Regions from separate parts of the Aureibacillus halotolerans genome, predicted to be linked through region 2. Evidence: a T-box and tRNA genes for the amino acid it is inferred to sense, from the RefSeq annotation. Region 2 holds a T-box; the other holds one or more tRNA genes.
What was found. A T-box is a leader RNA that pairs with one kind of tRNA and senses whether it is charged. The one in region 2 lies ahead of tyrS (tyrosine--tRNA ligase), so its partner is inferred to be a tRNA-Tyr.

Region 1 (15,293 bases), on a different contig from region 2:
TGATTTTACTTTATTGCAATAAACCTACTCCACCGTAACACTCTTCGCCAAGTTCCGTGGTTTATCAACGTCACAGCCGCGATGAAGAGCGGCGTAGTATGCGATGAGCTGGAATGGGATGACGCTGGCGAGTGGGCTGAAGTGCGGATGCACTTCGGGCAGCACGTGCTGGTCGCCTGGGCGAGCCTGGTCATGGGACACGATCGCACAGGTGTTGGCGCCACGGGCGGCAACTTCCTGCAGGTTGCCTCGTAGGTGGCCTGCGACATGCTCCTGGGTGATCAGACCGAAGACTGGCGTGCCGTCTTCAATTAAGGCAATCGTGCCGTGCTTCAGTTCGCCACCGGCAAAGCCTTCTGCCTGGATGTACGAGATTTCTTTCAGTTTCAGCGCAGCTTCCATCACGACGTAATAATCGACAGCGCGGCCGATAAAGAAGGCGTTGCGTGTCTCGGATAGATAATCGCGAGCGATTTGCTCGTAGTCGTCCTTCTGGGCGCACAGCACTTCCATCGCATTGGCGACAATCGCTAATTCTTGCAATGGATCAAACGTGAGCGTGCGTCCTTTGCCATTGGCCACATCGACAGACAAGATCGATAGAACAGCGATCTGTGCAGTGTAGGCTTTCGTCGAAGCCACCGCAATTTCCGGACCAGCGTGCAGCAATAATGTATGATCGGCCTCTCTCGACAACGTCGAGCCTGGCGAATTGGTAATCGTGAGCGTAGGGTGCCCGAGCTGTTTCACGTCAACAAGGACGCTGCGGCAGTCGGCGGTTTCCCCACTCTGTGAGATAAAGACAAACAACGGGCGCTCAGACAACAATGGCATGTTGTAGCTGAACTCACTGGCAATGTGCACTTCAGTAGGCACTCCGGCAATCGTTTCTAGAAACTGCTTGCCGACGAGACCTGCATGCCAGCTCGTGCCACACGCAATAATGTACAAACGATCGGCGGCTTTAACGGCTTGGCGAACGCCTTCGTCCACCTTTAGTTTGCCGGATTCGTCTTTGTATTGCTGGATAATGCGGCGCATAACGAGCGGCTGCTCATCGATTTCCTTGAGCATAAAGTGCGGATACGTGCCTTTTTCAATATCGGCCGCATCCAGTTCCGCGGTGTAGGGCTCTCTAGACACAGGTGTGCCGTCGAGCGCAGAGATGTGTGCCGCATTCTCGGTGAGCACAACGACCTCTCCGTCCATAATTTCCACATATTGATCGGTAAGTGCAAGGGTGGCCATCGCATCACTAGCGACGACATTTCCATGCTCCCCTAACCCAACAAGCAATGGGCTTTTTTGTTTGGCTACAAGAATTCGGCCTGGGGTTTCATTGTCGAGCAACGCAAGCGCAAAGGACCCTTTTAATAGGCCAAGCGTTTTCCGGAACGCTTCTTCTGCCTCTAGACCTTGCTTTGTGAACTGCTCAACAATCTGGACAATGATTTCAGTGTCGGTGTCGCTTGTCATGCCAACGTCCATCAGATGCTCGGTTTTAAGCTCCTGATAGTTTTCAATCACGCCGTTATGCACAAGCGTAAAACGACCCGATTCGCTTTGGTGTGGATGCGCGTTTGCATGGCTTGGTACGCCGTGTGTTGCCCAACGTGTATGACCAATGCCTGTTGCGCCAACTGCGTCGTCAGCGACAACGCCACGAAGCGCTTCGATACGGCCTTTTTCTTTATACACCTTCACGCCATTCGCGTCCATGAGGGCAATACCCGCCGAGTCATACCCACGATACTCCAGACGCTCCAAACCTTTTAACAAAATTTCCTTTGCCTGTTCCGATCCAATATATCCTACAATTCCGCACATGTGCTTTCATCCTCTCAAACTAACGAGGGCGATGAAAGCAGGGCTTTCTCGCCCCCGCTGTTCTTTTCGTTTTGTATGAAAGCTTGTGATTGTGTTTTTGTTCAAAGAGTCACCTCTCTGTTTTGAACACAATCTTAACGACCGAAGCTACTACGGCCGGGAGGCATCCGCCGATGCTCGATGATCCTCCTCCTCGTCAACTAAACCTTCCGTTTAGTTCAGGCGCTTTATGAAACTAGGAAACGTCCAACCCTCTCTTTCTTTACTAGAATAAAAGACATGCCCGAACGGCTGGCTCGAACACGCACCTATGATACCGCGGCAAAGATTCATTCGTCAACTCTCTGCCGCTTTATGTCTCATTACTACTGGTATGCCGTTCGACCTAATTTGGTGACGGCTATGCCATTTGCCTTACGCCTTCATGCCCAGCTCTTCTTCGATCACATCAACGACGCGCTGCACGTAAATGCGACACTCGTCTTCCGTCGGTGCTTCTGCCATGACACGTACGAGTGGCTCTGTACCCGATGGTCGAACGAGAATGCGGCCGTTTTCGCCCATTTCGGACTGTACTTGTTCAATCGTCTCAAGAATACGCGTGTTTGTGTTCATACTGTTTTTGTCAATGACGCGCACGTTCACTAAATGCTGCGGAAACTTCTCCATCCCAGCGACCAGCTCAGAGAGTGGTTTTCCCGTCACTTTCATAATATTGGCAAGCTGCAATGCACTCAGCAAGCCATCTCCGGTCGTGTTGTAATCAAGGAAAATGATGTGCCCAGACTGCTCACCACCAAGGTTAAAGTTACCTTTGCGCATTTCCTCCATCACATAACGATCGCCAACAGCTGTTTTTGCACTGCGTATACCGATCTCATCGAGGGCTTTGTAGTACCCAATATTGCTCATAATAGTACTAACGACGGTATTGTTTTTTAGGCGATTTTCCTCACGCATAAATTTCGCACAAACGTACAAAATGTAGTCGCCATCAATCACACGTCCGTTCTCGTCAATCGCAATCAGACGATCGCCATCTCCATCAAAGGAGAAACCAACGTCCGCGCCTTTTTCCTTCACCACAGCAGCTAAAGTCTCAGGGTGGGTGGAGCCCACACCAGCGTTAATATTCAAGCCGTTTGGCGATGTGCCAATTGACGTAATATCCGCCTCAAGGTCAGCAAACAAATGCGAAGCCAACGAAGAAGTTGCTCCGTGTGCACAGTCGAGGGCAATATGTAGGCCATCGAAATCTTCATCCACAGTATGTTTTAAGTATTGTAGGTATTTTTGTGTGCCTTCAAAGTAGTCAGTGACTTGACCCAAGTCTGCGCCGACTGGACGTGGCAGTTCATCATCCGCTGCATCAATAAGAGACTCAATTTCCGCTTCTTGAGCGTCCAATAATTTAAAACCGTCTGGGCCAAAAAACTTGATGCCGTTGTCTTCCACAGGGTTATGGGACGCAGAAATCATGACCCCTGCTTGAGCGCCCATTGCCTTCGTTAAATAAGCAACGCCCGGTGTAGATATAACGCCAATGCGCATCACCTCTGCCCCAATAGACAGCAATCCTGCGACGAGAGCGCCTTCAAGCATATGTCCAGAAATGCGTGTATCTCTTCCAATCAGGACCTTTGGCTTTTCGTTGTTTCTGGTCAGTACATATCCGCCGCAACGGCCAATCTTAAACGCAAGCTCTGGCGTTAATTCGCTGTTGGCCACGCCACGTACACCATCTGTTCCAAAATATTTACCCATAAAAGTCAATCGCTCCTTCGTTTTTTGCAAAAACGATTATTTCGCAGATTCAAGCGAACCTGCATTTGTCTGGCACGTTTGCCAAAACCGTTCTATGCTGCGTCTGTTGCTGTCGTGTCAGTTTCTGCATCCGTGTCCTCAGTGTTTGCTGGTGGTGGTGCTTCCGTATTGTCTGGTGTGCCGATCGTCACCACTGCGGTTTGACGTGGCAGCGTGAATGCGATCCCGTCGACAGGAGTCACCTGCAAAGGCACCTCATGTGTTCCCTGTCCAAGGCCTGATAAATCAGCTATGACAATGATGTCCTCATTGGTCAGACCACTCAAAATACTTTCAGCTCCAGTGGCAGACACATTCATAACGCCGCCTTGAGGAGCGGAAATGGCAATTTCCTCTCCTTCAGGGGCATTTTCAGCTTGCACCTGCACTTCTGGCACTTGGACCGTCGCATCTGGAATTTCATCTACAGTGACATCAACTGTTACCGTCTCTGGATCTGCCGTAATGCTTTCCGGAAGGTCGAGTCCGATTTCAATAGCGTCGCTGCTGTCGATGCCAGAGAGGTCAATTCCCTCCGTTTGTATGCGCTCAATACCGTCAAGCACGTTCTGTGGACCGGAGATCGTCACTTGCTGTGGCGTAGGTGAAAGATTTGAGACTTCGAAGCCTTCTGCGGCATCCCCAGTTCCTACTGCCTCAATTGGAACGGTTTTGCTAGGGGCAGCCACCGGCACTTCGACCTCGACACTAGATGGTTCAACAGTCACATCAAGCTCATTGCCTCGTTGGTCGTATACCTTAACAAGTGCATTCGACTGGAAGGTTTCTGAAATATTGGCTAGGTCAATCCAGGTTTTCACAAGCGCAATGCGTTCCATTTCGCTTTGCGGCCCAGTCACCCTCACGGAATCTGGTTGTACGATCGCATCTCCCGCACTATAACCCTCTGCCATATTCCCTTGATTAATATAGTCTATGCTTACAGGATAGACATTTGATACCTCTGGCTCAATCGTTACATTGATCTGCGCAGGGTCTAACGTCACGTTAAGGCGATTGGAGAAGCCTGAGTATTGGACATCCACCTCATGCGTGCCAGGCTCCAAGCCTGTCACATCGACAAACACTTCAAAATTTTGCTGGTTTAACGTGGCACGAATCACACTCGTCGGACCTTCTAAGTAAATGTCTGCCGTTTGTGCTTCATCCGACACAACATATTGCGGACCCTCAGTATGAGTGGCAATTGGAACGTTGTAAATTTCCTCAGTTTCCGAAACTTGCGGAAGCACATTTGAATTGTTCCTGTCCCCCGGCGTCGTTTCGGTCGTGACGATCAAAAACAACAAAACCGCCAGCACGAGTGAAATAATCTTGACGAACCACGGCGTATTCATCAATTTATCCATTTTTACGCCCCCTCCATTGCCACTTAGATGCGGTGACAGATTTGGCAGGCAACATGGTTTCTTCTGAAAGCATTTCCTTTAATGCATCAATTGTTAAATCTCTGTGTAATTCCCCATTCTTCGTTAACGACACTTGGCCCGTTTCTTCAGACACGATAACTGTCAGACAGTCTGTGACTTCACTGATTCCCAATGCAGCTCTGTGCCTTGTCCCAAGCTCTTTCGTAATAAACGGGCTTTCTGAGAGGGGCAAGTAACACGCCGCTGCGGCAATCTCTTGTTGTTTAAGAATGACGGCGCCATCATGGAGCGGGGTGTTTGGAATGAACAAGTTAATGAGTAGCTCAGAGGTAAGTCTGGCATTCATTTGAATACCGGTTTCAACATATTCATTCAAGCCGGTTTCACGTTCAATCGAGATCAATGCCCCAATTCTACGTTTGGCCATGTACTGAACTGCTTTGCCTATGGCTTCAATCGTCCGTGTCTGCTCATCTTCTTCATTAAAGGAGCCCCTTGAGAAAAGCTTGCCTCGCCCTAATTGTTCGAGTGCCCTTCGAAGCTCCGGCTGAAAGATGATAATGACGGCAAGGAAACCCCAGGTGACCGCTTCGCCCATCAGCCATTCCAACGTTCGGAGACCAAAGTAGCTGCTAATGAACCAGACACCAAAAATGACGACGATGCCTTTTAACAGCTGCACGGCCTTCGTGCCACGAATGAGCATGATCAGCTTGTACACCACGTACCAAACGACAAGAATATCCACGATCGTCGTTACATATTGAATCCAAGGGAGTTCTTCAAAGTTCATCCCTCACACTTCCTTCGGTACGAAAAATTAAAGCGGTTGTATTGGTCATCATGCCCAACACCAGCCTCATTATATCACAGAATGGCACATCAATAGGAATCAGCAGCGTCTTACTTTTGCCCCTTTTTCACCTAGACCTTTCGTCCCCCTCGTCCATTTTAAGGACATGTGGGGGTGATGGAAAAGTAGAATATCAATATGAAGGGGTCACTGCGCGGTGCCGTGCACCTCAGGGAAGTTGCGTTCCTGTCGAACACACTCCCTTTTATCCACACAGTTTGGATTGGAAACCGAGCACTTTCCCGGTCTATCCGAGCACCTCAGGGCTGTATCCGCACAGTAAGAGCTCCTCTCACTCTATATAAAAAAGAATTGCCGCTCAACCACTCGGCAATTCTTCCGTTTATATCTATCCTAGAAAAGTGATTTGAGCTGGTACAAGAGCCACTCAAACACTTGATCAATTTCTTCAATGTCGCCAACGACCTTACCGGATTTTGCCATATATTGCTCGCCATTACCTAAAATGTTTCCGTTAATCACGGTCACATTCCCTGTGACTTTTCCGCGTATGTCCAAGTCCCCATTCTTCACTAGCACATCGCCTTCGATGACTTCACCTTCAGGGACAATCACAGTGCTGCCTTCGACATCCAGATTGCTTTGTGAAGACATTTGTAGCTGATCTTGGTCTGTCCAGACGGCAGAGATGCCTCCGACAAATAATAGAAAGAAAATGGCTGCGGCTGTCACTATCGGGTGAGCGGTAAACCATCGGCGGTAAACCACTGTTTTTTTCTCTTTTGGGAGCTGACCGAGAACAGAAGCTGTAAACCCATCAGGTGCTTCCATTTTTGGTGTCGCTTGAATGATAGCAACGGTTTTCTTCAGCTCAACATAATGCTGGTGACATGTTGAGCATTCTTTTAAATGCTGATGAAGCTCTTTTTGCTTTTCAGCTGAAAGCTCACCGTCTAAATAATCGTGCATCATTTCAACAATTTGAGTAGGGCACCCCATGCTTGCTCCTCCTTTCATCAGGCTTTTCCAAGTCGTTTTCTTAGCGCCTCACGACCACGGCGAATTCTCGTTTTGACTGTATTGATTGGCAAGTCAAGGATGTCTGAGATTTCTTTCAAGGACAAATCCTCAATGTATTTTAATACAACGGCAGAACGATACTTCAACGGGAGGCCCATAATTTCCTCTTGTATCCACCCCTGGAGTTCCAAAGATTCCACTTGCTCCTCCACAAGCGGATCTTCAGACGATAGTTGTGAATACATATCGAGACCTTCCGTCCCGTGCACTTCCGCATCCAAAGAGAAGTCCGGCTTTTTCTTCCGCATACGATCAATGGACACATTCGTCGCAATCCGATAGAGCCACGTGGAGAACTTCTTCGAGGTATCATACGTATGGATGTTTACATACGCTCGAATAAACGCCTCTTGTGCCATATCCTCTGCTTCGTGCGCATTCCCTAGCACTCTATAACATATATGGTACACCTTATTCTTATAAAGCTCGACAATATCGCCGTACGCATTTTGATCGCCTTTCTTCACCTGGCGAATGCGTTCCTTCACTATTGAGTCCATGATTTACCTCCGCTCGCTGCGGCTATCCGTTATATACGATTGATCTCTCCGCAAGGTTTCATTCTTTGATAAAAATTTTTCATAAAACAGATGTGCGCTGAAATGCGGATTCTGTCTAGAAGCGCACCACTGTATTATACCAAAGGTTGACAGAGAAATAATTGGGGCAATGTGTTTTTTTGTTAATCAAATGAAGTTGAGAAGTTTCTCAAGGCAATATATTTTTTGTTTTTGGCTCGCTTTCTTTCTCCTCGGGATCGCTTCCGCTCCGTGCGTTCCTTTGCTATGCACACCTTTACTGTTTGTCACTCAAGAGCTTTATGGGACGCCCAAAAGTTAACATTCGTATTCCATTTTCAAAAATTCAAATGTACTTCCATTTGTGTCCTGCATAAAAGTAGTCGTTTCTATAAATCCAACTTTCCGATAAAGTTTGATCGCTCTTTGATTAAAGGTCGCAACTGATAATGTTATTTTTTTTGGTTTAAATTCACTTTTCACAAATGCTATACCTGCGTTTAGAAACTTTACTCCTTCGCCTTTACCGGTTAAGTCCGGTCTCATTCCTAAGCCTATATCGAATGTAGAATCTTCTCCCTTGTACACGCTAAAAAAACCGACCAATTCATTATACATAGTAACGGAATACATAGTGTCCCCTCGTTTTTTCGGGTCCACAAATTCCTCTAAATCTTCTTTATCGGCTTCCATATCATAAAAAGAATAATCTCCATCATAATGCCATTTATATGCGATATCCATAGCTTGTTCTTGGGTCATCATTTCAAATGTATATGTCATCATTGTCCCCTTTGACCTTTATTCCATCATCCTTCTTCATTAAGTACGGAAGAAATATGATCCAACCGCAATTGCATCATACCGCTTCTATCCACTCAATTATTCGAGATAAACGAAAAACAACCCTTCTCAATGATGAAGGGTTGTCGTGTGTCAGATGAGCCATGGAGGATTCGAACCTCCGACCCTCTGATTAAAAGTCAGATGCTCTACCAACTGAGCTAATGGCTCGTGGCTGGGCTAGCTGGATTCGAACCAACGAGTGACGGAGTCAAAGTCCGTTGCCTTACCGCTTGGCTATAGCCCAATCACAATGGTGGAGGGGGGCGGATTCGAACCGCCGAACCCGGAGGGAGCGGATTTACAGTCCGCCGCGTTTAGCCACTTCGCTACCCCTCCATTGTAAAAATCATTGGTGACCCGTACGGGATTCGAACCCGTGTTACCGCCGTGAAAGGGCGGTGTCTTAACCGCTTGACCAACGGGCCTCTTTTCAAACGCCAGATATCATTATATAAGGCAGGCCAACAAAAAACAAGCGTTTTTAGAAGAAATTTTAATAAAAGTGATATCTTTGACTGCTCAACTTTCGCGCCTTACATTTTGGAGACACGCTTAGATATAGCTGGGTAAATCTGAAATTCAATATTGGGGTTGCTTTCTATGCAAGCTGCCATACGCTCGCTTTCCGCGGGCTTCTGCTGCGCCTCCTCGATCGCTTGCGCGCTCTGTGGGGTCTCGCTAGTGGCTGCTTTTAATGATCAGCATTTATGCTTTAATTACAATTAAAAAAAGATTCTTTTGGTGATTAAGGGGTAGATGATTTTTGTCCTGCGTAAGTTATCTAAACATATGTCCACCGCTGCATCAACACTGCACTAGGTGATGTAACTTTGCAGAAACGATGCACTTCCTTATCTTGTTTGGTAAACAACACGTCTTAACACACTTTCTTACTCGAGGGTTTTGCATAATTATTGAACCTTGCGGCGCAAGGGTTTTAAAACAAAGGAAAAGGACTTCACCCCAAATTGTAGAAAGAGATAAGTAGCGAAACCTATCTTTCCAAAGGAGTGAAGTCCTCTTTGTATATTCTACAAGATTCTCTATTTACCTTGCAAGAGTTGCTTGAGATGGAATCAAATGATCGTTTTTCAATCTTTTTTAAAGAGCTTGACCTTCGACCTTATGCCGCCATGTTGAAAAGCAAATCACCCCAAGGTGCTCAAGGGCATTCTCGTGAAGCGATATTACGAGCACTCCTCATCGCACCACTTGAAGGGTATTTCACTTTTACAGCCCTTCACAGAAGATTGGACAGTGATATATCGTTTCGTTACCGATGTGGATTTTCTCTCGAAGACAAAGCGCCTTCCATTTCAACATTAAGCCGAACCTTTCGTCAGCTGACAGATCAGGGTCTTCTTGATCAACTCTTTAACGATTTAGTTCAGCGTTGTTGGGATGAAGGCATCATTGATGGAACCACGATTGCCATTGACAGCACAGCGATTGACGCCTATGAGAAAAAACGACCAAAATCACGCTGCCAACAGAAGGATGAAGCGTCATGGGGAGCGAAACGTGACAGCTTCGGAAACCTACTCACTTGGTTTGGATACAAGGCTCACTTAGCCGTTGATACAGCGAGCGAGCTACCCGTCGCCATTGAAGTCACACCAGCCCATATAACGGATGGTGAGATCGGACCGAGCCTCGTCGAGAAAGCCGCACAGTCTGTCTCTTTCACCTATGTCACGGGAGATGCCGGATATGATCAAAAAAGAAACTACGAAGTGGTCAAAGCACATGGCGCCCAAGCCATCATTCCATTGAATCTCAGGAACGAGAAAGAACCGCCATCTGGTTTTTCGTCCATTGGAACGCCGCGCTGTTCGATGGGCTATGACATGACCTATTGGGGGACAGACGGGTCACATTTGAAATTCCGCTGTCCTCATGCCACGGGCCATGTAGAGTGTCCCCACGGCACTACATGGTGTTCGCCATCCAATTACGGAATGGTGAAAAAGGTCGATGTAGACCAAGATGTCCGCCGGTTTTCGCAACCTCACCGTGGAACGCGTCATTGGAACGAAACGTACAAGCAAAGGTCGAGTGTCGAAAGAGTTAATTCTCGAATGAAAGATCACTTGACGTCGGATGATCTCCACGTGAGAAAACTGAAAAAAGTGACCACATATATCATTCTGAATGCCATCGTTCTTTTAGCTTCATCGCTAGCTGCGAAGCGAACAATCGCTCAGAATGCGGCTTGAGGATCGTTGAAAAACTGACACCCCTACCCGCTATTAAAACATTCTGCCCGTCTGTCCTTTTCTAGGTGATCGAACAGAAGGAAGCTGAGCACGTTTGGAATCCGCATGCTCATCCATGGATTTCATGCGAATTCTATCTGATTTGTTTCTAGAAAGTTGTTATTTTGCAAAACCCTCACTCGTTATACGAGACCCGGACAAATAAAAAAATTTACGCAGAAACAAACATCAGCGTAGTCAAAACACGCAGACTCCTGCGGGAACAGCGCGAGCTGAAGATCCCGCAGGAAAGCTTTAGCTTTCTGAGGAAGCTGAAGCCGTGCCCGCGGAAAGCGAAGTATTTTGACGAAGTGATCGTGATTTCATCCTTTTCTTTGCGCCTATAGGGGCACAAGTGCAGCATCGACTCGATAAGACCTCGACGCGTTTTCTTTTAAGTCAAGCGATCTATCTCACCTTACTTCTACTCAAGATTTGCTAGCTAACATTGAAGGTGATTTTTGCACTGCGAAAGTTGTCTTTGATTATTAATATGATTTGTTTTCTACCAAAAAACCAAAAACCTACGTCAATCTGCTGACAAAACATCACTTCCCTAGCGGATTCTATGGTAAAATGCCCAAAAAGAATTAAAATTTCGTCATAGGAAAGAGGGGTCCTTTGAAAAGCATTTTGTACGTCTGTCACGGTACACGATCGGAAGCAGGACAGCAAGAATCCAAACAATACATTCGCGCCCTTCAAAGTCACTTTGATGTCCCTATGCAAATAACGTCATTCCTCGAGCTGACAAGCCCGACCATTCCAGAATCGTTAGACCTCATGATTAAGAAGAATGTGCATGACATTTTAATCATGCCAATTTTGCTCTTTTCCGCGGGGCATGCGAAGGTGGATATCCCGACTGAAGCAGATCGGGTGTTGCTGCAATACCCCCATGTACGAGCTTCTTACGGGCAACCAATCGGTGATCACAAAACGATGCCTGCCATTGTTGAAAAACAGGTCGCTTCCTGCGGTACCCCACCCTCTCCCGAAGATACCATTTTAATCGTTGGGAGAGGAAGCAGAGACGATGCAGCAACTGAGGATTTTGAAGCCATTGTGGAAGCATACCGTCATCGTTCAGGCCATCCTAACGTGGAAACCTGCTATCTCGCCGTTCAGAAACCAACTTTTCAGGAAGCGTTTGAGAATGCTTTGGCGGGAGGAACAAAGGTGTACGTCGTTCCTTACCTCGTCTTTACCGGCTTGCTGATGAATGATTTAGAGAAAGCTGTACAGATGGCAAACCACCAAGGGCATCAAGCCAAGCTTGCCACTTACTTGAGCAAACATTCGGAACTTATGGATGTGTTCATTGACCGTGTAAAGGAAGGCATTGTTCAGGAGAGACTTTCCTTTTGAACGCTTTTCCGGTCATGCTCAACTTACAGAATAAACGTGTTGCCGTTATTGGGGGCGGGTCCATTGCCGAACGAAAGGTGCGCGCCTTGCTTCCCCACCAACCTGAGTTATCTGTCGTTAGTCCGGAGGTAACGCCTGGACTAGCGGCATTGCATGAGGAAGGGACGCTTGTCTGGCAGAAAAGAGCTTTCCATTCCTCGGATGTGCTTAACTGTTTTTTCGTCGTTGCGGCGGCTCCACATTCTGTCAACGAAGAGGTCGCTCGTGCTGTTCACCCCTCTACGCTACTTAATGTAGCTTCTGATGCAAGCCTCGGCAACGCCACCATTCCTGCGTTTGAACAAGCAGGGAGCCTGACGCTCGCGCTTTCTACAAATGGAGCTAGTCCAGCCTATGCGAAGCAGCTAACGACGGCTTGGGCCGCACAATTTACGCAACAAGACGAGGCTTATGTGGCTTTTTTACGAACTTGTCGCCAACTTCTAAAAACGAAAGATGTGTCGGCTGCCTACAAACGGGAGCAACTCATACAGCTGTTAGATCCATTGTACAAAGACGTTCGTGCGCAAGAGCAACTGCTCGCCACCCTTCACGCGCTGCCCGATCAATAAGAGCAACATACGAAAAGGAGGTGGAGCTGCCGCACGACCGAGCGTGGCAGTGACCCAACATGTTAAAAGGATTACAACAACGCACCATCGCCCTTGCCGGTGGACGAAAAAGTGAAGAACTGACAGCGATGATTGAAAAAAACGAAGGCCAGTCCGTCGTTTGTCCGATTCAAGGCACTTCGTTTCTGCGTGAAGAAGCCGTCCTTCAAGATATAGAGAAGGTTCTAGCGGCAGAGCCCGACTGGTTTATGCTGACGACCGGCATGGGGGCACGAAAAATACAGGATGTGGCCGAGCAGGCGAACAAAAAAGACGACTGGATCACCGCATTGAATACCGCATCCATCGCTTCTCGCGGACGAAAAACACAGGCGTATCTCGCAGACAATGGTCTATCCAGTACAATATCGGATGAAGACGGCACGATACGTTTGCTTTTGAAGCAATGGCTTCCTACATTAAAAGGAACCGAGACCATTGCTGTTCAGCTTTATGACCATGAGCCAGAATGGGTGAACGACATTCGAGACACCGGTTGCAGCGTCGTTACGCTACAGCCGTACGTCCATGAAATGCCTCCAGAGGAAACATTGGCAGAACTGTTGGACCACGTTCTCCAGCACCGTGTAAATGCCGTTGCCTTTACAAGTGCTACACAGGTCCGCCACTTGTTCACGTATGCAAAAAAGGCGAACAACGATGAAGCCTTGCAGCAGGCCTTTAATCGTCAGGACGTTGTCGCTGGATCGGTTGGCAAAGTCACCTCTGAAGCCTTGCACGAGGAAGGCGTAACTAGTTTTGTAGAATCAGCAAGCCAACGTATGGGCGACTTAATTGTTCAATTGGCCAATCACCTAGAATCGGTTAGCAATCGTTAAACACCCATTCGCATTTGTCAGTAAATTGTCACCGTCGCCTCTCCTGAAATCCGCTACACTAGAGATAACCATGAAGTTTAGAAGGCAGGGGAGCGTATGGGTTTTTTAATGACCACACTTGCACTACTTGTTTGTATCGCTGTGATTGTTGGCTGCATTGTCGGAGTTGTCGTGACGATGAAAAGCAAAAATGATGACCATTCAACGCATTAAAAAAGCACACTCTGACACGGTGCTTGTGCTCAGTGTCAGAGCGCAGGTGGAAAGTGGCTCAGATAAAAACGCTTGCATTATTAAGCTCAGTCGTCATACGGGCAAAGAGCACTGGTCACGACCAAGCCACGTCGAAAGAGCGGTTGAGTGTAAATTACTCTAAAATAATGTTTGAATTGCTATACATTGTCCAAAGACGATTCACCCCCTACTTCACACGCTTGAAGTGGGGGTTCTCGCCTTCAATATCACCATACATCGCCCTGACTGAGCCGAGAATATTAGTTCCACATTCACAATGATCCGATCCAGCCTGCTCGCTCCAACATTCTATGCAGAATAGCGGTCATTTCTTCTCTTGTGACCGAATCTCTAGGACGCACTGTACCCGTTGTATCCCCCAACAAAATGCCATGCTTGTATACTTCAGCTAAAGCAACCTCAGCCCATGGAGCAATCTCGGCATGATCGGACCAGCGGGACAAGTGATTCTCCACTTCTGCGCCGCTAAGCTCCAACGATTCACCAATCATTCGTTGCACTCGATTTAGAATCACGGCGGCTTCCTGGCGGCTCAGCGTATCATTCGGACGGAAACTTCCGTCTGGATCACCCACCATCAGCGACTTTTCTCCCACCGCTTCTAAAGCTTCTTGGTACCAAACATCCTCACTCAATTGAGAATAACTTCCAATAACCCCCAATGACCGCGCGATCATCGCTGCCACCTCCGCACGTGTAACGTCACGCTTCGGATCAAACTTCATATCCGTCACACCGTCTACAATGAGGCGGGCAGCCATGTCCTCCACCACGTCTTCACTCCAACGCTGTTCGACATCACGAAACACAGGTGAATAGCTGATCAGTCCATAGATACCGGGCTCGCGAGCGCGAAAAACTGCCTGTTTTTTCGTCTCGTCTGTTACGGTCGGCACGCCATCCACATCATCCATTCCATTGAGTCTTACCGCCGTACTAATACTGTGAATGTCCTCCTGATGGATTGAAATTTTCGAATACCCATCCCACGGACGAATGGTCTCGATTTTTTCGCCATCCGTTGCCGTTACGAGCACCTCTATCGGCGGACCTATTCGTTCGCCCGGCAAAGCGGTGAGGGCGGATTGCAGTGCCTGCCGGTCCTCGCTCGACGCTCGACTCAATTGAATTCCTAACATGAAATCCGTTGGGTCATATCCTTTTTCATGCAAAGAATCGATGCGTAGGTTGAATGCAGCGTAGTTTAATTCCAACTCTCCTAGAGAGTTTCCAAGAGCTAAATCCACTTTGTGTTCCCCCAACCATTCTGCCAAGGCATACGAGCTTTCCAAACGAAGCCCATCGACATCATCCCAAGGCGCTCCATCCATGTTTTCCCACAACCAACTGTCCGTCGACAAGTCAATTTTGGGAGACGTGGAAGCTTCTAGGCGTTTCTTTAATTTATCTTCATCTGTCAAAGAGATCACTAGCAACAAACGCCCATCATCCGTCTTTACTTGTTTCATTTCTGCCAACCCACGATCTGCCTTCCCATTGACCTTTAGATCAATAGACCATTGATTTGTTTGCGATTTTCTCTCGTCGTCCTCCTTCTCATCCTCTTCTTCCGACGAACGGTTAGGTCTTGAGTCAGCCAAAACTGTTAACGCAAACGTTTTCTTGGCCGCAAACGCTTCTTTGGTT
Region 2 (15,293 bases):
AAAGAAGAGGATATTCTTCGGCGCATAGCAAGTCTGCGTGGCGGACGGAGAAAAGTGAAAAAAATCAAAAAAAACATTCGCTTGCTTCGAAACTTCAGCGGTTGTAGGGAAGATCCAAAATATTATATCGTCCGTCGATTTCAGGTGTATAAAAAAGCAATGATGAAGGAAGCTCAGCGATTGGTAGATCAAGGAACAATCAAAGCAGCCGAGGATGTATTTTATTTATATATGGATGAACTTCGTGAGGTCGTAAGGACGAATACGCTCGACGCCGCTGTCATCGAAAAGCGGAAAGAAGCATTCGTTCGTTTTGAAAAGCTGACGCCTCCGCGTGTGTTTACCTCCGACGGATATGTTCCGCCAGTGACAATGACCACAGGAAATCTCCCTGATGAGGCAATTCCCGGAATTCCGGTCTCTTCAGGGGTCGTTGAGGGTCGTGCCAGGGTCGTACTGTCGGTCGATGAAGCGGACGTCGAAGAAGGAGACATCCTTGTCACTCAGTTTACTGATCCGAGTTGGACGCCTTTGTTTGTCACTATCAAAGGACTCGTGACGGAAGTCGGGGGCTTTACGACGCATGGTGCCGTCGTAACCCGGGAATATGGCCTGCCTGGTGTTGTCGGCGTCCAAAACGCTACGAAACGCATCAAAGATGGGCAGAGAATCAGAGTGAATGGAACAGAGGGGTATGTGGAAATTTTGGAAGATAGATAATGTGCAGGAACGATGTCGTTACTATATATTTTACATTTAAATGACTACTATCGTTAGTCGGAAACCGAATTTGGAGTTACATATAATAAGCGGTAAGACGACACGTTTTGTCGTTCTTGCCGCTTATTATATGTTGGCGCATGCCTAACCCGTAGCATTCCTTCCGGTGTTATTAAAATCTTTATCCAGGTGCACGTTGCCTATTAGGGCGTGTCTTAAAACTCGCTAAGAGACATCTGTCACCGCCTTTTCGTCCCCTGCTGCGTTCCTTTTCCTTGACGTACGTCCGGTACGCCTGCGAAAAAGCGCCTTGCTTGGAACGAAAATTCGGCAACATCTGCTCCCTTCTGAGTTCTCAGACACACCCTAGATGAATTTAATTTCGTGCTTTTGCGTCAAGTATGTCCCAGGCTCTTGTAAAAAAATGCTTTTTCCCTTGGCAGGATGTAACGTTTCATGTAAATGCTGGTTGCCCGTGTATGTCGAATGCTGTAAGCTAGAAGGGTGTACCCATGGCTGATTCTAAGAGCTGTAACATAGGGTAAAGCAGTTACGAACAATGAATCTATGAAAAAGGGAGAAAAGTATATGTCAAATCATCGTTTCTTAGCAAGTGCCGTCAGCGTTGCCGCTGTGGCCTCTATTGCCCTTCCTGGCGTCTCTCAAGCAGCGGAATTTACTGACTTAACCTCATCAAATGGTCATTATGACGATATTATGGCATTGGTTGAACGTGGTGTCATTACGGGCTTTCCAGATGGCACGTTTCAACCACAGGCTTCTCTCACACGAGCGCAAGCCGCAGTGATGTTCACAAGGGCCCTTGATCTACAAGTACCAGATGATGCTAACGAGTTGTTAGAAGCTTTTAATGACATCCCTGGTGATGCGTATTACAACGATGAAGTCGCCGCTCTTGTGGCTAGTGGAATCTCTAAAGGCTATGGCGATTATTATGCACCTGAAGCATCGTTAAGCCGTGAAGAAATGGCAACACTTCTCGTGAGGGCATTTGATCTACAACCAATAGAAGGCGTGAACGTGTCTTTATCAGATCTCGCCTCTGTGCAAGACGTACATAGAGAGAATGTTGAAATCCTTTATCAGAATGAATTGACGAAAGGCAAAGGCGACGGTTCTTATGGACCTCAGGATGAAGTGACTAGAGGTCAGTTTTCTGCCTTCATCGTCCGCGGTCTTGAGAATGCGGGAGCACTTGAAGATCTCGACATTGAATCTGTTGATGATGTAACAATTCATGCTGGAGAATCCCTTTCTTTGCCAGAAACACTTGAGGTGACAACGGTCAATGGTGAAACAACCTCAGTTGATGTCACTTGGGATTTAAGCAACTTTGATGCCAATGTGGAAGGCGATTACACAATCTATGGTACATTAGCTGGCTACAACCAAAAAGCTGAGGTTGACGTAACGGTAGAAAATCAGCCGTTGCAGGTTGAAGGCGTTGATATGGAAAACCTTAAGCAAATCATCGTTGAGTTAAACCATAGTGGGTACTCAAAAGCCATTGTTGAAAACGTGAATTATTATACGTACGAAGACAAGAATGGGGACAAAGGCGAATTATTGGACGCTACAGCGGTAGAGGATCAGGTCATTCTAACGTTAAGAGATACGTTTGATGATGAAGGTTACTTGCGAATCGACGAAGCCATTGATGGTGAAGAGAAGGAGTTTGAGCTTTCGTTTACGGATACGACACCGCCGGAGGTCGTTGAGATTTTGCCTGTAAGTGAAGACACAATCAAAGTGATCTTTTCCGAGCCGATGGATACTGGTGTTGCAAACGGCGAACGAGTAACCAACCGCGACATTGAGGATTCGTTTGACATTGACGATGAGAGCCATCGTGTTTCTGAAATTCAATCCTTCAGCTATGGACAAGAACTCAATGTGACGTTCAATAAAGACCTAGATGAAGGCGATTATACGTTAAACATTGGTCGTGGCATTAAAGATTATTTTGGGTTTGTTGTTGACGAGGATAGCTTTAATTTTGAGATGGACTATGACACGACTGATCCTGTGGTTACAGAGATTAAAGACATCTATCCAACGACAGCCACGCTTGTGTTTGATAGCGATGTGGAGTTGTCTAGCAATGCGCACAATGACTTTCATCACACGAAGTCGTCCATCGATGCGACGGACGCGATCGTTAAAAATGGTAATGAAGTTGTCTTGACGTTTGCGGAGGATGAAACGCTTCCTGAAGAAGGCGAAATCATTATTGACGCAAATGCATTAGAGGACCATTGGGGCAACGAAAATAAGAGTGATACCCTCGACTATACGATGGTCGACAACAATGAGGCGCCTGAAATTGCATCTGTGACTATGTTGGAGGAAACTGACACGACGGATCGTTATGTCACGCTTGACGTACAGTTTTCTGAGCCTGTGTTAAAAGAGCATGCCAACGAAAAGAGCAACTATGAGATCACAGGTGACGATGGGAAAACAATCGAAATTAAAAGCATTTCTCATCAAAACCAACAAGTCACCATCGTTCTTGATGCACGCTATGGCGATTTTTCACCACAGGACTATACGCTTTATGTCGATGAGATTGAAGATCTATTTGGAGAAACGAATGACCAATTATCCTACACGTTTAACGCTGGTAGTGTGGCTGCACCGAGCGCCTTTAAAGCCAATGTGTTAACAACAGACGATGACGAGGTTCGCTTTGTCGTTGACTTTGGCCGTGAAATGCAGGATACCGGGGCAAATGGCATAGAACAATTAAACCTCTATGAGCTTCGTTATCAAAACACCTCCATCTTGCTTCATCAATTGGATGAGCTTCGTGGAATAACGGTAGATATTAATACGTATGATCAACAAACACAAGCAGAAATCGTGATTGAGCGTGATAGTGCATCTACAGGAGAGTGGGATCGCTTTTTTGATGATGTTCAATACGTAGCTGAAAAAGGTACCTTGGACGACCTTTCCCTTCTTGTTGGACGAGTAGCAGACAAAAATGGAGTTCAAACGGTCAATTTTTCAAATGACATTACACTCAGTGCATCCAACACATTTGGTGCAAAAGAAGACAACATCCGTGCGACAGAACTGGATGAGCTACGCATTGAACTTTCGAGCATTGTCTATGATTTTGATGATGATGATTTCATTGTGTATGCGGACGAGAACAACAATGGGTCGCTTGATTCCAACGACACTGAGCTTGACGCCTCATTCGATTATGATGAAGATGACGATCGTCCATATATCTATGTGTATCTTGATGACGAGTTAGATAGTGACATGACGTATGATGGCCATCGTGTATATGTCACTACGGTTGATCGTGATGATGTAAATACAACAAACCGATATGGACAAACTATACTGCTCGATCACATACGTGTGATTGATGGGATCGCGTCACAGGTTGAAACATCTGATGGCGAAGAGCATGTCTACGTTCATGAATTAAAAGGAGAAGAAGACAAAGCCGTCGTGTCTCTTGAGTTTACAACAGATATTGACGACCGTTCTGTCAATTACTTGTCATTCACAATCTCGAATGATCGGTATTCAGTAGAAGAAGCATCAGTCAATGGTGATAGAGTTTACCTTGTAGTTGATTTGAACGGGGATACTGTGGAGGACCTTGTTGGCGAGTACGTTGAGCAACGAGCACCAATTGCGGATGAGAACGAAAATACGATTGAAGACCTTGAGCTTCGAATCAATGATGTACAAGGCGACCTTTCAGAAAATCAACTATAAGATCAAAAAAACGCGATGAGCTTAACTTTCTGCTCATCGCGTTTTTTTATTGTTCGTTTTCTTCAGAAGCATCATTGTCCTGCTCCAACGTTTCTTCTTGCTCTTCGGAGGCAGGTGTCGAGCTATCAGGTACATCTGTTGACGAGTCGGTATCGCTTGCATTCTCATCTTCAGTGGATACGTCACTGTCCTCAGAAGTATCAGATTCGCTGGATTCCCCAGTCACTGTATTAGACCACGGCGATTGGTTGCCTGCAATGTCGATGGCTACAACGTTGTAATCACCGCTTCCAGCAGAGATGCTCTGTTGATGAGCTGGCACAGTAGCAATCCGTTGGCCGTTTCTATAAACATAGTATCCAACAACATCTGTGTCACTTGTACTCCAGCTGATGGCACTTCCTGAATGATTCACAAATACCGGAGCTGGTGCTCTGCCATTTTCAATAGCGCTCCCACTACGAGGCGTTAACAGGTTAAGGTTTCCTGAAAGGAGCTGTTTTGGGTTTTCGACTTGATCATACCCCGATTGTTGGATAAAGGCAGGGTTTAGCATCGCTCCATACCGAGTAAATGCACTTGGTGTTCCGCTTAAGGCAGAATAAGGCGTCCCTTGAATGCTGACGTATTCTCCTTGTATAAAGCTGTTATCCCGTTCAGTAGGGACATATTTTGCGTTAAATAAGTCAGTTGTGACTAAACCCGCTTGTTGGCAAAGCTCAGATGGAAGCTTGCCTGAAATGCCACAAAAGGTGAGCTGTACAACACCATCCGGTCTTTCAAAAGAGCCACCAGTCACAAGCTCAGGATTTACGTCATAAGCAACGTTCATTAGTTCAGCCCAGAGCTTTATGTTTCTTGACCCATAAGAGTAACCTTGATAGGAAACTTCCAATGGCTTTGGCGTATCATAGCCCATCCAAACGCCAAATGTGACCTTTGGATTTGTCGCAACAAACCATGCGTCGTTGTAATTTTGTGAGGTCCCTGTTTTTCCGGCCCATTCGGACTGGAAGTTTAAAAAGCCTGGCAAGCTAACGGCCGTACCGCCTGAAATGACATCTTCAAGCATTGAGAGCATCATAAAATTCGTCTGCGGTGAGAAAACATCAACAGTTGTTGTTTCATGCTCATATACAGTTTCATTGTCTTTGGAAACAATTTTCTCGATGAGATACGCATCGGTAAATTTGCCTTGATTGCCAAAGGTGGAAAAGGCATTGACATTTTCTTCGACGGTTATGCCTTTTGTTAAAGCACCTAAAGCCATCGAATAGTTCGATTTGTCCCCAGGTACAAGGGAAGTGACACCCATCTTTTCAAGATAAGTGGTTGGTTGGTGTCCACTTTTTAGCATATCGACATATAGCTTGGCGGCAGGAATATTGTAAGAGCTGGCGAGTGCTCGACGTGCGGAAGTGAGCCCATGATAACCACCACCGTAATTACTAGGACTCCAAATGTCGCTACCTGCTCGTATGCTGTATTTCACATCTGCAATGAGTGTGCCAGGCTGAGCAACACCTAACTCAAGCGCTGGTGCATAGACGAGCAATGGCTTCATCGTTGACCCGTTTGAACGGAGCGCACTAGTCGCATGATTTTGCGCTTGTCTCTCATGATCTCGTCCTGCCACAAAGCTTAAAATCCGCCCGGTGCTGTTTTCAATTAGCATAGCACCTGTTTCTACAGGCTCCATTTCTGTAATTTCTTCTCCTGTATCTGGGTCAATGATGGTTTCTGGTTTTTCTGATCCATAGAGGGTAAATTGATTTTTCACGTCCTGCATCCGGTCGTACATATCCTTCTGAATCGTTGTATGAATCGTATAGCCATTTTTGTGAAGAGCTGTTTGCGCTTCATCATAATACGAGTTAAACAATTCATTATCTGCCTGTAAGGTTTCCTTGGATACACCATCTTCTGCAGCGAGCTGTTCTAAAAGAATTACTTTCGCCCTTTTCTCAATTTCCACAGTGAGCCACGGGTATTCTTGATTCGGAAGCGATCCTGGTGATGTGAAATCTGCTGTTACATCGTAGGCCAATGCGTCTTCATAAGCTTGCTCATCAATGATGTTCGTTTCAAACATCCGACTGAGAACAAGGTGCATTTTATCTATGCTTGGTGACAAATCTGGTTTTACTTCCCCAAAGTTCGTAAAAGGCGTAAACCTTGATGGACTCTGTGGCAAACCAGCAATATAAGCAGATTGGGCAAGGTTTAGTTCGGAGGCGTCAATTCCGAAGATGCCTCGTGCGGCCGTTTGTACGCCAGCAATATTACGTCCTGCGGCGTCTCTGCCGAATGGAACGATGTTTAAATACGCTTCAATAATATCTTCCTTTTTAAAGTATCTCTCAAGACGCATGGCAAGCAAGATTTCTTTTGCCTTGCGGTCGAACGACACCTCGTTCGTCAGAATTTGATTTTTAATAATTTGCTGTGTGAGTGTGCTACCACCTGAGCGATTGTCAGCGTTTGTTAGCTCCTGATAAACTGCTCGCATGACTGCTTTTGGAACAACTCCGTGATGTTCATGGAAAAGCTGATCCTCCGTAGCAATGATTGCATCGACAACAAATGGGGATACGTCCTCTAGATCAACCTCTTCACGATACAAATCCGAGCTGAGTTTTCCGAGATAATCGTTATTCGCAAAGTAAAGCTGTGTCGTTTCATTGTAATTATAAAGGTCTGTTTTCATGCTTTCATAGTCGCGAATTGGTTCATCTTTTACGAGAGCAGCGAAATACCCTGCACCGACGCCCCCAGCGAAAGCAAAGACAACAATGCAGGTCATGAAAAAGAGCAACAGTAAGTTCCAGCCAACTTTGTATGTAATTCGAGTGCTTGCAAGGATTCGTTGTGTCTTTACGTTCTTAAGAATATTCGAGAGCCATTCCTTGAATTGGCGCCATTGATCAGCCATTCTCACCCTCCTTTCTAAATCAGCACTATTATAGCATAAAACCATTGAAGTCTATAGAGTGAAAAGGCAAAAATAGACAACTCTCGTCCTTCTTTGCGTCCCACGAATAAAGCATTTATTGACAAACAAAACGTCATATGCTAAAACTATTCCTATCACATATACGTTATAGCGATGATGGGAAACAGTAGCTTTTGTCATGCGGAAAAATTAGAGAGTCGATGGCTGGTGAAAATCGACCCGCTGCAATTAGTGAATTACATTCTCGGATGCTCTTTTTGCGAACGCTGTTTAAGCATGAGTAAAAAGCGGGACCCTTCGTTACAGGGAAGAGAGGAAGCGTTTGTCTTCAAACAAGGTGGTACCGCGGTGCAATGTCATCGTCCTTGGCTGAAGAAGAGGGCTTTTTTACGTTGTGCATTTTTCTATGGTGTGTCTTAGAACTCAGAAGTGAGCAAATGTTGCCGAATTTTAGTTCCAACCAAGGCGCTTGTCCGCAGGCGTACCGGGCGTGCGTCAAGGAAAAGGAACGCAGGTGGGAACAAAAAGGCGGTGACAGATGCCTCTGAGCGTGTTTTAAGACACGCCCTAAATACACGAGCTAAAGGATGAGTCAAATGAGTGAATTAGTGAAGGATTTAGAGGCGAGAGGGTTAATCCACCAATCCACTGATGTGGACGTACTAACAAAACAACTTGAAGAAGAATCGCTTTCATTGTATTGCGGGTTTGATGCGACAGCAGATAGCCTGCATATCGGTCATCTTTTGCCACTGTTAACGTTGCGTAGGTTTCAAAATGCGGGCCATCGACCTGTTGCCCTCGTAGGAGGAGGCACGGGACTTATTGGTGACCCGAGCGGAAGATCTGAGGAACGGTCCCTGAACCCTGCGGAGACTGTTCAGCAATGGGCGGATAAAATTAAGGATCAAATTGGGACCATTATCGATTTTAACGATGATGCTCATCCAGCTGTCATGGCAAACAATTACGAGTGGCTTGGTGAATTAGAGGTCATTCCATTTCTGAGAGATATCGGGAAGCATTTCAGCATTAACTATATGCTTGCCAAAGACTCCGTGGATTCGAGATTAGAAAAAGGCTTGTCTTACACAGAATTTAGTTACATGATTTTACAGTCCTATGATTTTATGAATTTGTACAAAACCTACAATTGCAAGCTACAAATTGGCGGAAGTGATCAGTGGGGCAACATAACAGCGGGGATTGAGCTTATTCGTCGAACATTAGGGAAGTCGGATGTCCACGGTGTCACAATGCCTTTGATTACGAAAAGTGATGGCTCTAAGTTTGGGAAAACGGCAGGCGGAGCAGTATGGTTGGATGGAGAGAAAACAACACCTTATGAGTTTTATCAGTTTTGGTTGAACACAGATGATCGAGATGTCATTAAATTTCTGAAAAGCTTTACGTTTATTTCGCTTGAAGACATTAAAGCGTTACAAACCGAGATGGAAAAAGCACCAGAGGAACGAAAAGCGCAACGTAGCTTGGCTGAAGAAATGACAAACATGATTCATGGCGAAAAAGCGCTCCAGCAAGCGATTCATATTTCAAAAGCATTGTTTGGCGGAGGATCACTAAGTGACTTATCCGGTGATGAAATTCGTCAAGGTTTTAAAGATGTTCCTTCTGCGTCATGGACGAAGCAGGAATTGCCGCTTGTCGATATGCTTGTTGAATGTGGAGTCTCTCCTTCAAAACGCCAGGCGCGTGAGGATATTCAAAATGGTGCGATTTCCATTAATGGCGAGAAGAAAACAGATGTGCAGCTGCAGCTAAGTGATGATGATAAACTGGATGGCACATTTGTGATTGTCCGACGAGGGAAGAAGAAATACGTCTTGATTGAATGTGTGTAATGGCTAAAATGAGAGCATCATGCGGAGCAAATTATTGTTTCGCACGGTGTTTTTTTATTTGCGTTGGACCCATTGGCTCCGAAGGGTTTTGCATTCTGAAAATTGCTTATTCCTTTGAAAAGCACAAAAAGCCAGAGTATTCAATATTGATTATGTTATCAAACATGCTCTACACTTATTAAGAATATTTTAATAAGAAAGGGTGAGAGCATGCGAAACAGCTTTTTTATAATGGCTTTTTGTCTAATGTTTCTCCTTTGTGGATGCTCGCAGCAAACTGGGCAAACGGAAGATGGGCGAATGAAGCTTGTGTTTTGGAACTTGTTCTCCGGTGGAGATCAGGAGTACATGCTGTCGATTGTGGATGCCTATAACGAAAGTCAAAACGACGTCTTTGTAGAAAGTCCGACCATTGCTTGGGCAGATTACTACACAAAGCTTGTCACTAGCGTAGCAGCAGGTAAAGGACCGGATTTAGCTGTCTCCCATGCCGCACGTGTCCCAGAGCTTTATTATCAAGGTCTTGCCGCACCTCTTGATGACCTTGCAAATGAAATCGGTTTCAAATGGGGCGGTATTACACAAAACGTGGAAGAGTCGATTGTTCTTGATGGAAATCACTATGCAATACCGATTGATACACACCCGTTTATTTTATATTTGAACAAGGAGCTGGTGACGGAAGCAGGTCTGCTAGATGAAAATGGCAATGTGGCAATGGAAGAGACTCCAGAAGGATTTATAGATTTTTTTACGAAAGCAAAGAAAGCGCTTCCTCAAAAGTTCCCAATTGCCATGTCTTCGACAGGTGTCGACCCGTACCGTTGGTGGTGGGCGGTCTATTTCCAAATGGGTGGGACGCCAATGTTATCTGATGATCTGACAGAAACAGAAATAACGATGGATAGAGAAATTGCGATTAAGGCGGCAACGTATTTGAAGAGTCTTTATCATGAGCATGAGCTAATCCCACCAAACCTAGGAGATTTTTATCAAAGCTTTCAGTCTGGAAAAGCCGTTTCAATGCTGACAGGGGTATGGGCAACAGGAATTTGGGAGCAAACGGAAGGGCTTGAGTTTATCCCGCTGCCATTGCCGCAGCTGTTTGAACAACCTGGGGACTTTGGGGGCTCACATACGATTGTCATGCCGGCAGATCCTGATATGTCTCCAGAACGAAAGCGTGCCGGAATGGAGTTTATGGCATTTGTTCTTGATCAAGGGGCCGAATGGGCGAAAGCAGGACATATTCCAGCGAAGACATCGATATTGCAAGAAGATGCGTATCTTGAGCAACCCTATCGATCGTCTTATGCAGAAGTAGCCCAAAATGTTGTGTTTCCTAGTAAGACCATTTATGCAGGAGCAGCACAGACGATTATGCAGCGTAATCTTGATCTCATCTGGACAAACAATGCGTCTCCGGAAGAGGCTATTGACATCATGATTGATGAACTAGAGGTGCTTGTACCGTAAATCGGCTTGTCTCACAGCAATTGGTTTCATCAAAAATATCAAATTGGTGGTGAACAATCGATGAAGCAAAAAAGATCCCTTAATTGGCTAAAGCCGTTACCGTTTTTATTGCCATTTTTGCTTGTTTATCTTGTTTTTACAGTTTATCCAATCGCAAAAGGATTGCAAATGAGCTTGTTTGATTGGACATTGATTGAAAAGAAAGGCTTTAGAGGTTTTGATCATTATGCCCGCCTCCTTGAAGATCCGGACTTTTGGAGTTCTTTAGGGAATACGATGTTGTTTGTTATCCTGTCGACGCCAACAATGATTTTGCTCGCGTTAGGGTTGGCACTACTCGCCAATATACAAACTACATTGCAATCCATTTTTCGTGGAGCGTTTTTTATTCCAAGCATCCTGTCTGTGTCTGTCATCTCCTACCTTGCGATTTTTATGCTGCAACCCTATACAGGCTTTGTGAACAACGCCATCCAAATGTTTGGGACGGATGCAGAGCCTTTTTGGCTGAACAATCCAACGCTTGCTTGGTTGAGCATCGTTGCGGTCACACTGTGGTGGACAGTAGGCTTTAACTTGATTCTGTTTCTCACAGCTTTGCAGGACATCCCGGATCAGCTATACGAAGCAGCAGAAATTGACGGTGCAACGAGGACACAAATGTTTTTCAAAATTACACTGCCACAGCTCGTTCCGATTGCGCGAGTCGTGTTGTTGCTTCAAGTACTTGCCTCCTTTAAGGTGTTTGCTCAAATTCTCTTAATTACAGATGGAGGTCCGGGAACGGCCACTCGGCCACTGATCCAATATATTTATGAGATAGGTTTTGTACGCTTTGATCTCGGGTATGCATCGGCCATGTCGTATGCGTTGTTCTTCTTATTGTTGCTGCTTTCCATTGCTCAAATTCGTGGAAGAGGGAAGGAGGGAAGCATGATATGAGAAAAACAACAACTGCACACTCATCGACGTCAGCTCCTACTAAACATGCCTCCTTGCTACAAAAAAATCGCGATCCATTAAAAAGTGTAAAGATGACAGCTGCGATCGTCGCAGCGATTATGTTCGTGTTTCCAATCATCTGGATGCTTTTTGTTTCTTTGAAACCGCAGGCGACGACGGCTAGTCTTCCACTGGATTGGTTTTTGCCCCCGTATACTTGGGTCAATTACCACGAGATCTTATTTGAAAGCAAAGTACTGCTTTGGTTGTGGAACAGCTTGTATGTCGGTGTCGTCACCACCATTTTGACGCTGATTATTACGTCGCTCGCTGCATTTGCCATTTCCAAAATGAAGTTTGGTTATCGAAAATTTATCTATGTGTTTTTCCTTGCGGGAATGATGGTGCCAGGGGAAGCGACGATTATCCCTTTGTTTGAGATTGTAAAAAACTTAGAGCTCTTGGACACATATACGGGCTTAATTTTGCCGATGATTGCATCTCCAATGGGGGTCATTATCTTAAAAAGCTTTTTTGATGGGGTGCCCGACGAAGTCATTGAAAGTGCGCAAATCGATGGCTGCTCTTATGGCAGGCTGTACTGGAGCATTGTTTTACCGCTCGCCAAACCAGCGCTTGCGGCGATCGGCATCTTCACATTCATAGGATCTTGGAACAATTTTTTATGGCCCTTCTTGTCCATTGTCACCGAAAACCTTTATACGTTGCCAGTAGGTATCCCGACATTTAACTCGAATTATTCACAGAGTTATGTGCTCCCGATGACCGTAAATGCCGTTGCATCACTGCCTGTCATCATTGCCTTTTTGCTATTTGAAAAGCAGATAGTCAAAGGGGTTAGCTTTACAGGGTTGAAGGGGTAATGGGTGGTGGAGAGAAGTTATTAAAGGGTTACTTCACATGTAATGATAAGACTTGGTAAACCTTCAATTAGAGTTAGAGTTGCTTGTATGAGAGCGCAGCCATACGCTCGTTACAATCAAAAAAACCCCAGAGACGCTGCAATTAAAGCGTTTCTGGGGTTTTTTATTGAAGCAACTATTAACGAGAGTAGAACTCTACGATAAGTTGTTCGTTGATTTCTGCTGGTAGTTCAGCACGCTCAGGAAGACGGTTGTACGTTCCTGAAAGAGCTTCTGCATTGAATGTAAGGAATTCTGGAACGAAATTGCTCACTTCAACAGCTTCTTGGACAATCGCAAGGTTACGTGATTTTTCACGAACGGCGATTGTTTGTCCTGCAACGACGCGGTAAGAAGGGATATCTACTCGTCCGCCATCGACTTCAATGTGACCGTGGTTAACAAGCTGACGAGCTTGACGACGAGTACGCGCCAAACCGAGGCGATACACGAGGTTGTCAAGGCGAGATTCTAGAAGGGCCATGAAATTTTCACCCTGAATCCCTTTCATTTTGCTTGCATCATTAAATGTACGATGGAATTGACGTTCATTAATTCCAAACATAAAACGCAATTTTTGCTTCTCGCGCAATTGCAATCCATATTCAGATACTTTTCTACGCTGATTTGCACCGTGTTGACCTGGTGGGAAAGGGCGTTTTTCTAATTCTTTCCCTGTTCCTGTTAATGAAATACCGACACGACGTGCTTGTTTCCAACTTGGTCCTGTATAACGAGCCATATAATGACTCCTCCTTCGCTTTTATTTTGCATAAAATAAAAGCTTGCCATGGCACACACGCATGTTCTCTATGTTATTTCCTGCATCCTCGCCTCAGCAGCTAAGGTTACACGATGCACCTCAAATGAGGAACAACATACGAATAAACAAGGCGTCCACTCTGCTTTATTTTACACATGCAAACGCAAGTATACGTTGATTTGGTTATAAAGTCAATACGTTACGCCTTCAAAGACGCTTCAAGAACACGAACGAACTGCTCAAGAAATACCTGATCCTCAGTTGTAAAGCGCTGAAGTTCAGGAGCATCAATATCAAGGCAGCCAATGACTTTGCCGTCTGCATGAATGGGAACGACGATTTCTGACTTTGATGCTGGATCACAGGCGATATGACCTGGAAATGCAGAAACATCTGTGACAAGCTTTGTTTCATCCAACTCCACGGCAGTTCCGCAAACGCCTTTCCCTATAGAAATGCGCACACAGGCCGGAAGACCTTGAAAAGGGCCGAGCACAAGCGTTTCCCCTTTAACTAAATAAAAACCAACCCAATTGATGTTTTCTAGGTATTGATTTAACAACGCGCTGGCATTTGCCAGATTGGCGATTTGATCATCCTCATCTTCGATCAACGCTTGTAGCTGCTTGAGAACAAGCGCCTCGTTTTTTTGACGATCCTCTGAATATGATGAACCGGTGAACATCGTTTGTGACCTCCATTCAACATGATACGAGTATTTCCCCATTCATTCTCGCAGATCTTGCAGAAAACGTCGAGCGAATTGAACAGGTGTTGAAGAGAACTTAGAGAACTGTTCCTTCATAGAGATTTAAAGTGTGCACAAATAGAGGAGGAGCAGAAATGAGTACGTCAACAAAGAAAAAGATGCTTGATGCAGCAGTGTTACTGTTTAATGCGAAAGGGTATGGAGGCACTTCGGTACGAGCAATCGCGCAAAAAGCGGACGTCAATCCTGCGCTAATCTCCTATTATTTTAAGAATAAAGATGGTCTTTTAGAAGAACTGGCAATTGACTATTTTGAGGGGTATATGGATGTGCTTGGAAAAGCCATGAATGAGGTTGATCGAACCTATGCGCCAGCCGCCATAAAAGAAGTCATCGTCTCATTATTAGAACACCAACGTTCCCATGCAGAAACGGCACGGTTTATTTATCGCGAATTAACCCTTGATTCAATGCTGGCAAAAGAAGTGGCTTCGACCTATTTAGCAAAGGAGAAATATGCATTTTCTTCGCTTTTTGAACAGGGGATTCGCCAAAAACATTTGGTGTCGTTTCCGGTAGCCTATACGATCATGCAGTTGAAGACGATGTTGATGACACCTTATTTACAAAAGCACTATTTAACAAACGTGCTGTATGTATTTCCTCATGAGCCCTATTTCCATGTCATGCACCAACAGCAGGTTTGTGGATGGATTGATCAAATGACGCTTGCAGTGAAGCAACATGCTTGAAGGTTCGTGTAAGCGGATTTCAGGTCACGCGTAGGACGCCATTTCTCTTGTTTTCTCCCCCGAAAAACATATGGAGTGTGCATTTCTGTTTTTTTTCTACAAAATAGTAAGGTAGAGGGCGTAAAAGAATGATATGATATGGGATAATGAAGATTCTATTCTATTTCTAGTCATTTACCGTCCATTATCTATGAAAATGAATGAAAACTATTTTGAACGTATACAATTTATATTCTGTTAACACTCGTCTTAAAGTGAGAGAAATGGTGTTGATCGGGGAGGCCTTAGAATGTCGTTATTGCATTGGATTATTCTTACGCTGGTCGCTGTTACAATCTTGTTTATCATCTCGATGTTTCGTAAGCGGTCGATTTACAAGCAGGTGGAGCAGTTTGAAGAGAAAAAAAACCTTCTGCTGAACGGAAATGTTC

Region 1: it encodes a tRNA-Tyr, which carries the amino acid that the T-box ahead of tyrS (tyrosine--tRNA ligase) is inferred to sense. The anticodon was not compared.

The regions. Positions count from the first base shown of each region.
Region 1 is NZ_SNYJ01000005.1:30,157-45,449, reverse strand. Features, by position in the region: gene glmS (glutamine--fructose-6-phosphate transaminase (isomerizing)) at 25-1,827, opposite strand; gene glmM (phosphoglucosamine mutase) at 2,242-3,591, opposite strand; gene EV213_RS07505 (CdaR family protein) at 3,684-5,000, opposite strand; gene cdaA (diadenylate cyclase CdaA) at 4,993-5,814, opposite strand; gene EV213_RS07495 (anti-sigma factor family protein) at 6,229-6,834, opposite strand; gene sigW (RNA polymerase sigma factor SigW) at 6,852-7,415, opposite strand; gene EV213_RS07485 (GNAT family N-acetyltransferase) at 7,752-8,216, opposite strand; tRNA gene EV213_RS07480 (tRNA-Lys) at 8,375-8,447, opposite strand; tRNA gene EV213_RS07475 (tRNA-Gln) at 8,449-8,523, opposite strand; tRNA gene EV213_RS07470 (tRNA-Tyr) at 8,531-8,615, opposite strand; tRNA gene EV213_RS07465 (tRNA-Glu) at 8,630-8,704, opposite strand; gene EV213_RS07460 (transposase) at 9,302-10,495, shown strand; gene EV213_RS07455 (sirohydrochlorin chelatase) at 11,156-11,902, shown strand; gene EV213_RS07450 (NAD(P)-dependent oxidoreductase) at 11,899-12,513, shown strand; gene EV213_RS07445 (uroporphyrinogen-III synthase) at 12,573-13,391, shown strand; gene EV213_RS07440 (immunoglobulin-like domain-containing protein) at 13,898-15,293, opposite strand, start outside.
Region 2 is NZ_SNYJ01000008.1:34,912-50,204, forward strand. Features, by position in the region: gene rph (rifamycin-inactivating phosphotransferase) at 1-720, shown strand, start outside; gene EV213_RS10710 (S-layer homology domain-containing protein) at 1,309-4,482, shown strand; gene EV213_RS10715 (transglycosylase domain-containing protein) at 4,529-7,414, opposite strand; T-box leader at 7,580-7,805, shown strand; gene tyrS (tyrosine--tRNA ligase) at 8,032-9,297, shown strand; gene EV213_RS10725 (extracellular solute-binding protein) at 9,598-10,773, shown strand; gene EV213_RS10730 (carbohydrate ABC transporter permease) at 10,834-11,715, shown strand; gene EV213_RS10735 (carbohydrate ABC transporter permease) at 11,712-12,599, shown strand; gene rpsD (30S ribosomal protein S4) at 12,778-13,380, opposite strand; gene EV213_RS10745 (GAF domain-containing protein) at 13,601-14,086, opposite strand; gene refZ (forespore capture DNA-binding protein RefZ) at 14,245-14,862, shown strand; gene ezrA (septation ring formation regulator EzrA) at 15,152-15,293, shown strand, end outside.